DNA from 2 places in the Lysinibacillus sp. GW823-FHT06C08 genome. Region 1 is predicted to be linked to the other one. Evidence: riboswitches for the same ligand, from Rfam matches in the RefSeq annotation. Region 1 holds a riboswitch; the other holds the start of a gene.
The links. A riboswitch is a leader RNA that binds a small molecule or an ion and turns the genes downstream of it on or off. The one in region 1 is predicted to bind cobalamin.
Positions count from the first base shown of each region.

Region 2: another riboswitch for cobalamin. It lies ahead of AC1Q6O_RS21565 (FecCD family ABC transporter permease); the one in region 1 lies ahead of AC1Q6O_RS14970 (hypothetical protein).

Region 1 is NZ_JBXAHN010000006.1:104,824-109,698, forward strand. It holds gene AC1Q6O_RS14960 (tyrosine-protein phosphatase) at 1-421, opposite strand, end outside; gene AC1Q6O_RS14965 (ABC transporter substrate-binding protein) at 557-1,507, opposite strand; gene AC1Q6O_RS14970 (hypothetical protein) at 1,491-2,048, opposite strand; cobalamin riboswitch at 2,210-2,408, opposite strand; gene AC1Q6O_RS14975 (glutathione peroxidase) at 2,511-3,056, opposite strand; gene AC1Q6O_RS14980 (hypothetical protein) at 3,145-3,696, opposite strand; gene ytvI (sporulation integral membrane protein YtvI) at 3,786-4,844, shown strand.
Region 2 is NZ_JBXAHN010000014.1:16,668-21,542, forward strand. It holds gene AC1Q6O_RS21545 (sensor histidine kinase) at 1-557, shown strand, start outside; gene AC1Q6O_RS21550 (response regulator transcription factor) at 529-1,230, shown strand; gene AC1Q6O_RS21555 (YdhK family protein) at 1,272-1,856, opposite strand; gene AC1Q6O_RS21560 (biotin transporter BioY) at 1,973-2,569, opposite strand; cobalamin riboswitch at 2,724-2,914, shown strand; gene AC1Q6O_RS21565 (FecCD family ABC transporter permease) at 3,110-4,156, shown strand; gene AC1Q6O_RS21570 (ABC transporter ATP-binding protein) at 4,162-4,875, shown strand, end outside.

The DNA.
Region 1 (4,875 bases):
CTAAATTATCAGGGTTTTGTATAGTCATCATTAATTCTTTAAAAGAGGGATTATGAAAAGGCATTTGTGCATAAAAGTCCTTGAACATATCAGCGTTAACTACTTTATAAAACTCTCTACCACCTGTATTAGTTGGCATTTCAAAAGCATGCTTTCCCTTCGCAGGGATTTGAATATATCGAGTTTGTGGAAACACAGGATTAGGATTATGTTGTACTTCATTCGTGTCACGATAATCAAAAATTGTTTTAATACCTAATGTTTCAAATAATTCTTTATCTGTCGATGTCATTTTACCAAGTGCGGCAGAGCGATAAAATAAGCCATTTCTTATAACACGCCCATCCCTCGTTTGATATCCCCCCATATCTCGGAAATTATAAACGGCCTCAAACGAAATATTTTTTTGTATTTGCTTCACTGAACTACACCTCCCTATATTAATAAGCGTTCTTATCTTTATTCTATCGAACAAACTACATTAATACCAATTTTCACACTAGGTAATAAAATAAAAAATGCTAGCTGTAATAAACAACTAGCATTTTCTACGATCTTATTTATATAACTCTGGATACACAGCTTTAGCAACAAGCTCAACTGCTTCACCGATACGTGGACCTGGACGATTTGAGATATCTGTGTCAAGGGACTGAACTGCCTTGTTCTGAATAGCTGTTACCGTATTCCACCCATCACGAGCAAGGATTTCTCCAATTGGATTTTCTGTATAGTTGACTGTTGTTAAAATGACGTCTGGATTTCTCGCAATTACATCTTCCTCAGATATTTGCTTCCAGCCATCTAAATCTGCAAACACATTCTTTACATTTGCCGCATTTAATATTTCTTGTTGGAAAGTGCCAGAGCCTGCTGTATATATTTCTGGCTTTGGACTAATTTCTAAATAAACATTTTTTGGTGTTTTTACTTCCTTAATCTTTGTTTGCACATCAGCGATTTTTGCTTTAATTTCCTCGTTTAATGCCTTTCCTTTATCCTTAACATCCATAACAGCTGCAATTTGTTCGATATCTCCATATACATCATCAAATGTAGCCGCTGATTGAATAACAAATACTTTAATTCCTGCATCCTCGAGTGGCTTAAGTGCATCCTTCTCACCAATCGTATACGCAATAACAACATCTGGCTTTAACGCTAAAATTCGCTCACTGTTATAATTCACAGTATCAGAAACACGTTCGATTTTTTGGGCAGCTTCTGGATATGTATCATATTCAGTGGCACCTACAATTTTATCGCCAACCCCTAATGCAAATAGAATTTCTGTGTTACTTGGTTGTAAGGACACAACTGTTTTTGGTACTTCCTTAAACTCTATTTCTACACCACGATCATCGGTTACTTTGTAACTTGTTTGCTCAATCTTTTGTTCATCTTGGGTAACATTTTTATTTTTTGTATCTTCCGCAGTTCCACAACCTGCTAAAACGAGCGCTAGCAATAAAACCGATAGCCATTGTAAATTAAATAGTTTCTTCATTATTATTCACCTTTTTCTTTTTCATTGGATATGATTTACTCATAAACGGAATTTCAGCGATTCCAGCTTGTTGATTCGTATAGACAGCCATTACAAAACATACATTGGCTAATAAGCCTAAATAATCGAAGAGAATAGTCGGTACCTCTCGTTCTTCCGAAACCCTGTGTAAAGTTCGATATGATTTTTTCGCCTCACTACGACAAAGATGTAAAGCAGCAGCAGCCTCTGTTCCTTGAGGTAAAACAAAATTTTGAATCTCTTCCTTCACATGACTTACATAAAAATCATAGCGCTCACTTAACCAGGATAGATCCTCATCTGTAACTGCTAGCTTCCCACGAACCGAGCCATTCACATGATAAGCCATAGGTAAAATCTGTGTTAAATCATCTGCAACAACCTGGACATCCTCTTTCTTCACTATAGCTAGTGCAGCCCCTAAATGCGTTGTTAAACTATCTGTGCGAATCTCAAAATCGACAGTTGAAGCCTTCTCTCGCATAAAAGGATAACAAGAATAACGTGCATCTTTTTTCAACCTGCTGTCCCCCTTTTCATAATGAAAACCCTTACTTTTTTAGAACATAAAAAAACGTCGCTCCTCACGCAAAGGAACGACGAAAATAACATAATGATTGTCATAGAAACACGACACTGCCTATGTATTTGCCGTATATCCTCCTAGCTTCCGAAGAGTTGTTATACGTTCAAATAAAGGTCGGTCTCCTGGCTTGTACAACGCTCCTATATAATTAAATAAGAGCTATAAAGAACCTTCCCATTTCCTATGAAACAGTGGTTCATCTTTATAATAGTTGTACTTACAGTTGCGGAAACAGCTTCGGCTTATACCGAATTCCCGATTATGCTAGCTAGCACCTTTATTCTGCAAGAATAATTCACTTGTAAAGCAGTTTATCATAGTTTGATAGGAAAAAATAGTTGCGTACAAAAATGATAGCCGTTTTAGAAGAATTTTCATTTCCATAAAATCACTCTACTATAATACTTTTTCAATTGCTTGCTCAATATCTAGCTGTGAGTCTGTAGGCTCAAAGCGAGCTATGGTTTTTCCGCTTGCATCTACTAGGAATTTAGTAAAATTCCAGCGAATATTACGACCATCTAAAAAGCTTGGAGCAAGTTGAACAATTGCCTCAGCAAGCATTTTCTCCTGCATGCTTGCTTTTCCGAATTCACGAAAATCAACTTCATGTTTTAAATAATTAAATAAAGGATGTGTCGTCTCACCATTTACTTGGACTAGTTCAAAAATGGGAAACGAAACTCCATAGTTGACCTTACAAAGATGCGCAGTTTCCTCTCCATCTTCAGGATTTTGATGGCCAAACTGATCACAAGGAAATCCTAGAACGACAAAATTATTTTTGCCATATTTATCGTACATTTTTTGTAAGTCTTCAAATTGATATGTAAATCGGCATTGATTGGCCGTATTAACAATTAGCATCGTTTTCCCTCGAAAAGTTTCCATTGATAAAATTTCACCATTCGGCTTTCGTACTAAATAATTATAAATGCTCATTCCCTAACCCCTTTTGTCTTTTTCATATATTATAGTTGACTAATCTCCTAATAACCAAAGAGTTTGCACAAAAAACACCATCTCGTTACTAAGAACGGATGGCTGACTTATATTTCTTTTTATATTTAACATTTTGCTCTTCATTAATTAAGCGATGGGCTATGTCTAATAATTTAGGATCACTCGTTTGATCATATAATTTTTTTAAAGATACAATAATATCATAGCGAATGAGAGTAGGATGCTTTTCATCTAAACAGGTTTGAAATCTCTTGGCTAAATAAGATACGACTAAATCGCTTTGTACTTGACCTGCTAAACCAATTTTCCAAATAGCCTGTAATGTATGCCTTGCCGTGACGGGCTTTTCATCATAAGTCACAGCCCAAATCTTTAAAAAATCTTCTAATACTCTTTCTTCGGGATCACTTTTTGCAGCTAAAGCACATAAAATTTGTGCGGCAAGTGCACGTGCATGCCCATTTTTATATGTAAGCGCTTGTACAAGCTGTTCCCACACTGCATATGTCCAATCTACGGGCTCCTGCATAATTTTCATCAGTTCCTCGTAAGATTCATATTGAATATCTCGATCACGCTCTGTTAGATTACTAAAAAGTTGCAAAATCTCTTTTTCCATAATTTATCCCTACCTTTATTGTTTCAGAACGTCATAAAACTTGATTTATGTTACACTTAACTTAATTTTTTCGCAAAGAAGGTGAGTTTATGAATAAATTTAATGCTAGGAAATTGATTTTTCGATTGCTAGTGATTCTGTCCCTAATTATAGCCGCTTATTTTATTATTCCGGTATCTATGCCGTTAATATTAGCAGCTATCAGCGCATTTTTCCTTGAACCAATCGTCATGTTCTTTAAAAGGCGCTGGAAAATGTCTCGAAAAATTGCAGTTGCCTTTATATACATAGTGAGTGTCATTATAATTTCCATTATTTGCTATATTTCAATTACGCAGATCATGACGCAAATAATTTTATTGTCTAAGCAAGCTCCCTATTATATTTCCAAGCTATCAGATATGTGGCTTCATATGCAAGAAAATATTTCTAAATACACGGAAGACTTTCCACCCGAAGTAAGTACTTCGCTTCAAAAAACCACAATGGATTTCATAAAGAAAATTGAAGAAACGTTTTTAAGCTTCTTTAATTATAGCAAAGTTTCAGCCTTCTTTTCAGAGATTCCAAGTCTATTTATCAGTCTTCTCGTCTATATGATTGCCCTATTCCTATTTATGCTAGATCTGCCGAAATTGAAGCGCATTACTTATAAGTATTTAAAGCCAAACACAGCAAAGAAAATAAAAATTATTTTAAACCGTTTAAAGGATGCAACATTCGGCTATATGAAAGCACATTTATTTGTAAGCTTCATTATTGGAGGCGTTACACTTATTGGACTTTTATTAATCCAGCCTAAATATGCCATAACCATGACCATTATTATTTGGCTAATAGATATTGTCCCTTTTTTAGGCTCCATCATTATTTTAGCACCATGGGGGCTTTATCACCTTTTAATGGGAAACACATCTATTGCTGTAAAATTATTCATCTTAGCTGCTATTTTACTCATTATTCGTCGTGTAGTCGAGCCTAAACTAATGGGTGAGCATATTGGGTTATCAACTTTACCAACATTAATTGCCATGTTTATTGGTCTACAGTTATTTGGTATTATCGGTTTACTTGTCGGGCCATTTGTCATTATTTTCTTTATCGCCTTAAAGGAAACAGGCATCATAAAAGTAAATTTCAAAATTTGATACCAATAAAAAAGGTCATCTTTGTATTTTT
Region 2 (4,875 bases), on a different contig from region 1:
GACTTTCACGATTAATAAAGGATTTATTTGATTTAGCTAAGATGGATGAAAACTCATTTGTTATTGAAAAACAAAATCTAGATTTACAGGCTTTTTTTACTGGTATTAAGGGGAAATTAAGTCCTGCTTTTCAAGAAAAAGATATCCACTTTGATGTGTGCTGTGAAAAGGGATTAACGTTATGGGCAGATGAGGCAAGATTAGAGCAAATAATAATTAATCTATTAAATAACGCATTGACCTATTGCGGACAGGGGGATACTACCACGGTAGATGTAAAGAAGGTCAATGGTGTATTAACGATTATAATACGAGATACAGGGAGAGGGATTCCCAACAAGGATTTACCGTTTATTTTTGAGCGCTTTTACCGCGTAGAAAAATCTAGAAGTCGTGCGTTAGGTGGTACCGGATTAGGACTTGCCATTGTCAAGGAACTCGTACAGGCTCATGGGGGAGAAGTGACGGTTAAAAGTGAACTAAATAAAGGGACTGTTTTTGAATTATCGTTTAAAGGAGTAGAAGCGGATGAAAACCATTTTATGCATAGACGATGAACCAAGAATGTTAGATTTATTGACTCTTTACTTAGAGCCCGGTTTTCAATGTAGAGCAATGTCTTCCATTCAAGATGCGCTCATTTATCTAGAGGAAGAGCATGTGGATTTAGTTCTTTTGGATATTATGATGCCAGAAATGGATGGGTTTCAAGTGTGTGAAGAAATCAGGAAGTTTTGGCATGTACCTATCATCATGCTTACGGCTAAAGGAGAGCATTCGGATATTGTAAAAGGTTTAAACATTGGGGCAGATGATTATATATTAAAGCCTTTTGATGAGGAAGAGCTATTAGCACGTATACATGCTGTATTAAGGAGAACCAAGATAGAAGACAAGGTGGTTGTCTTTGAGGGTTTACGCTTAGATAAAGAATCCTTTGAATTATATTATCAACAAGAGGCAATCCCATTAACACCAAAAGAATTTTCCATGATGTCCTTATTTCTAGATTATCAAAATAAAGTGTTTTCAAGAGAACATCTTATTAACACAGTTTGGGGTTATCATGTATCCATTGAGGATCGCACTATCGATTCCCATGTCCGTAATTTACGAGAAAAATTAAGGAAAAGTGGATTTCCTGCTGATGATTACTTGCAAACTGTTTGGGGAATCGGCTATAAATGGCAGAAGTTTGCGGATCGAAAGCCTTTAGAACATAAAAACTAGAAAACAACCTCTGCCAAATATATTGGAAGAGGTTGTTCGGATTATTGCGCTGTTAACTCATCTTCTGTTACCCATTTATGATTTTTCACTGCTTCACCATTCGTGGTTGAAGTGTAATCAACCATATAAACTGTGGTTGGTACGGCTTCTTTAATGCGGACGGTTGCTTTTTTCATGCCTTCCATATGAGTAGCAGTCGTTTTTACCTCTGTATCAGGGGACAGTGGTGCTTCCCCTACATCCATTAATTCCTCATGGATAATCCATTTATGATTCTCTACACGTTTGCCACCTGATGTTGGATCATAAGAAATGATATAGGCTGTAGTTTTATAGGCACCAACAATCGTCGCTTCAGCACCCTTCATCCCCTCCATATGCCCATCTGTAATCATAGCGGTACTTCCAACCGGAAATGCTGGATCTTCAGCTTTTCTTAATGTAGCCGGTACTTCTGCTGAGCTAGAATGGTTCATTGAGGAGTGATCCATTTCTGTTTGTTGCTCAGTCTCAGGAGTATTATCTGAAGTTGAGGAAGGCTCCGTTTTATCTTCAGAACAAGCGGATAAAGTAAGTAAAGCAACTGCTGATAATAGTCCACCTGACCATCTTTGCTTGAATGTCATATGAGATCCTCCTTTCTATTTGCCCTTACTGTAACAAACAAATATGCAGAAATGATGGACATTAATTATTACAAAAAACTTCTTTAGTCTATTGACTAAAGAAGTGGATGGAAGCGCTATTGAATGGGCATGATTTTCAATGTTTTTTGTAGTCGGTACGCTAAAATACCAGCGAAAATAGCTAAAACAATATCTTTTGGGAGTGGGGGAATCATCCAGAGCCACGCTAATTTATAGGAAAAATCCTCTGGCGCACTGGCCCATAGTTTATACGCAATAAACATCCAGTTTGTACCTACTAAATAATTGATAGCAGTTGCGATGAATGCGGCTAGCATATAGCTTTTCTTTGTACCACTTCGCTCTACCATTAAACCGGCAACATATGCTGCTAAAATAAAGGTGATAATGAATCCAAATGTAGGGCTTAATAGTTGACTGAATCCTCCACCAAAGCGAGCAAAGACAGGTGCTCCTGCTAATCCAATACACATATAGACTGTGCAGGCAAGCGCTCCCTTCCTACTACCCAAAATAAGTCCGGCTAAAATGGCAAAAAAGGTTTGTAGAGTAATCGGCACTCCTCCCACTGTCATAAAGGGCACAAAGGAAGTTATATTGGCACCGATCATCATGAGGGTAGAAAATATTCCGATATAGGCAATATCTACCGTCTTTAATTTTGGATGACTTTGTTCTGATACTGTTGACATGACTTCACCTCTAATTTCAAAGTATTTATCGTTAGTGTAAAAAACTAAAACAAATGTGTCAACTTAATTATAAGTGTAGGTTAACTTAAGTGTGTTGGAAATTCCTTGTAGACTAACTATATATAAAAATGTATGATAGAATCGTCATAATTTTTTAACTTTACATACTATTGGTGTGACATTTTAAACAATGTCACTTAAAAGGGAAGTCGGTGGAAGTCCGACGCTGTCCCGCAACTGTAACGAGGAGTCCTATCATGTTTATTTGCCACTGTTAAAAATGGGAAGGCTATTTATAGGATGATGAATCGAAGTCAGGAGACCTGCCAATAAGTAATACCTGTAATGCCCACGAGGATGCAAGCAATTACGGACAATAGCTGGATTTTCTGACTTTGTTTATTCGAGGGTATTTTTGTGCGTATTTTTGCATGAAATGCCTTTTTTTATTGAGTGCCAACTGAAGTAAGATCATCTGACCTACATTATGCGAAAGTATATTTAATTGCTTCATTCATCATCTTAGTAGGAGTTTAATGAATGAATAAAAAATTTATGTTATTTTCTTTAGTGCTTCTTTTAGTATTAATCGTATCCATGACACTTGCTGTAATGGTTGGATCTGTTTCGGTGACGCCATTATATGTATGGAAAGTAATTCTTTCGAAATTACCCTTTATACAACACTCAATAGAGCAAGATTGGAGTCGCTCACAGGAAATCATTATTTGGCAAATAAGAGTACCCCGTGTCATCCTTGCCGCTATTGTAGGAGCGGGTTTAGCCATTGCAGGGGCAGCGATTCAAGCACTTGTACGAAATTCCATTGCAGACCCATATATTTTAGGAATTTCTTCAGGAGCAGCAGTTGGAGCAACTTCAGTAATTATTTTAGGTGCTTTTTCATTTTTAGGTATCTACGCACTTTCTGTATCAGCCTTTATAGGGTCTTTGCTCGCAATTGGGTTAGTGTTTTTCTTATCGCGCGTAGGTGGCCGTGTCTCGATTTTTCGCTTGCTATTGGCAGGGATGGCGGTTTCCTTTATATTAACGGCCATTTCTAATTTTATATTAATGATGTCGAAGCAAGAGGGAGCTTTAAAGTCCGTTATGTTTTGGATGTTAGGCAGCTTAGCTGGAGCAAAATGGAATAATATTATTATTCCCGCCTCCATCTTTTTCATTGTGTTCGGGCTTTTATGGCTATTCTATCGAAATTTAAATTTGCTATTACTTGGGGAAGAGGCGGCGGTAACGTTAGGAGTGAATCTTCAACAATTTCGCATACAGCTCATTTTACTTGTCTCACTTTTAACGGGGGTACTTGTAGCAGTGAGCGGTTCTATCGGATTTGTGGGATTAATCATTCCGCATATAGTACGATTAATTGTCGGTTCTAACTATAAATATGTAATACCAGTCAGTGCTTTATTGGGAGGGATTTTCTTAGTTTGGGCAGATGCATTAGCTCGAATTATTATTGCTCCACAGGAAATGCCAATCGGTATTATTACAGCCTTTTGTGGGGGGCCGTTTTTCATTTGGTTACTCCGTCGTAATAATTATTCTTTCGGTGAAGGAGATTAACTTCCATGACATTAGAAGCAAAACAAGTATCATTCTCCATTTACGATCAGCGAATACTTCATGAGGTAAGTGTAAAAATAAAGGAAAAGCAATTTGTCGGGTTAATTGGCCCCAATGGTAGTGGGAAGTCGACATTGCTTAAAAATATGTATCGTCTCCTAAAGCCAGAAAGTGGGACAGTCTTGTTAAATGAACAAGATATTTTAAAGCAATCTAGTAAAGCCATTGCTAAAAATTTAGCCGTTGTTAGTCAAGAAACACCCGTATTATTTGACTTTACTGTTCATGATTTAGTCAGTATGGGAAGGACTCCACATAAAAAGCTATTAGAGCTTGATCAGGAGCAAGATTTTCAAATTGTAAAAGATGCTTTGAAGCAAACGGGCATATTGCACCTAGCGAAACGAAGCTTTAGCTCACTTTCCGGTGGGGAGAAGAAGCGTGTTATGGTGGCAAGAGCACTCGCTCAGCAAGCACAGGTCCTTATATTAGATGAACCAACAAATCATTTAGATATTCAACATCAACTTCAACTGATGGACTTAATTCAAACTTTGCATCTAACAGTAGTAGCCGCTCTCCATGACTTGAATATCGCTGCTATGTACTGTGACCAAATTTATGTTTTACAGCGCGGACGCATTGTTTGCCATGGTACACCAGAAGAAGTACTTACACCATCATTGTTGCGAGAAGTATTTGGAGTATTTGCTGATATT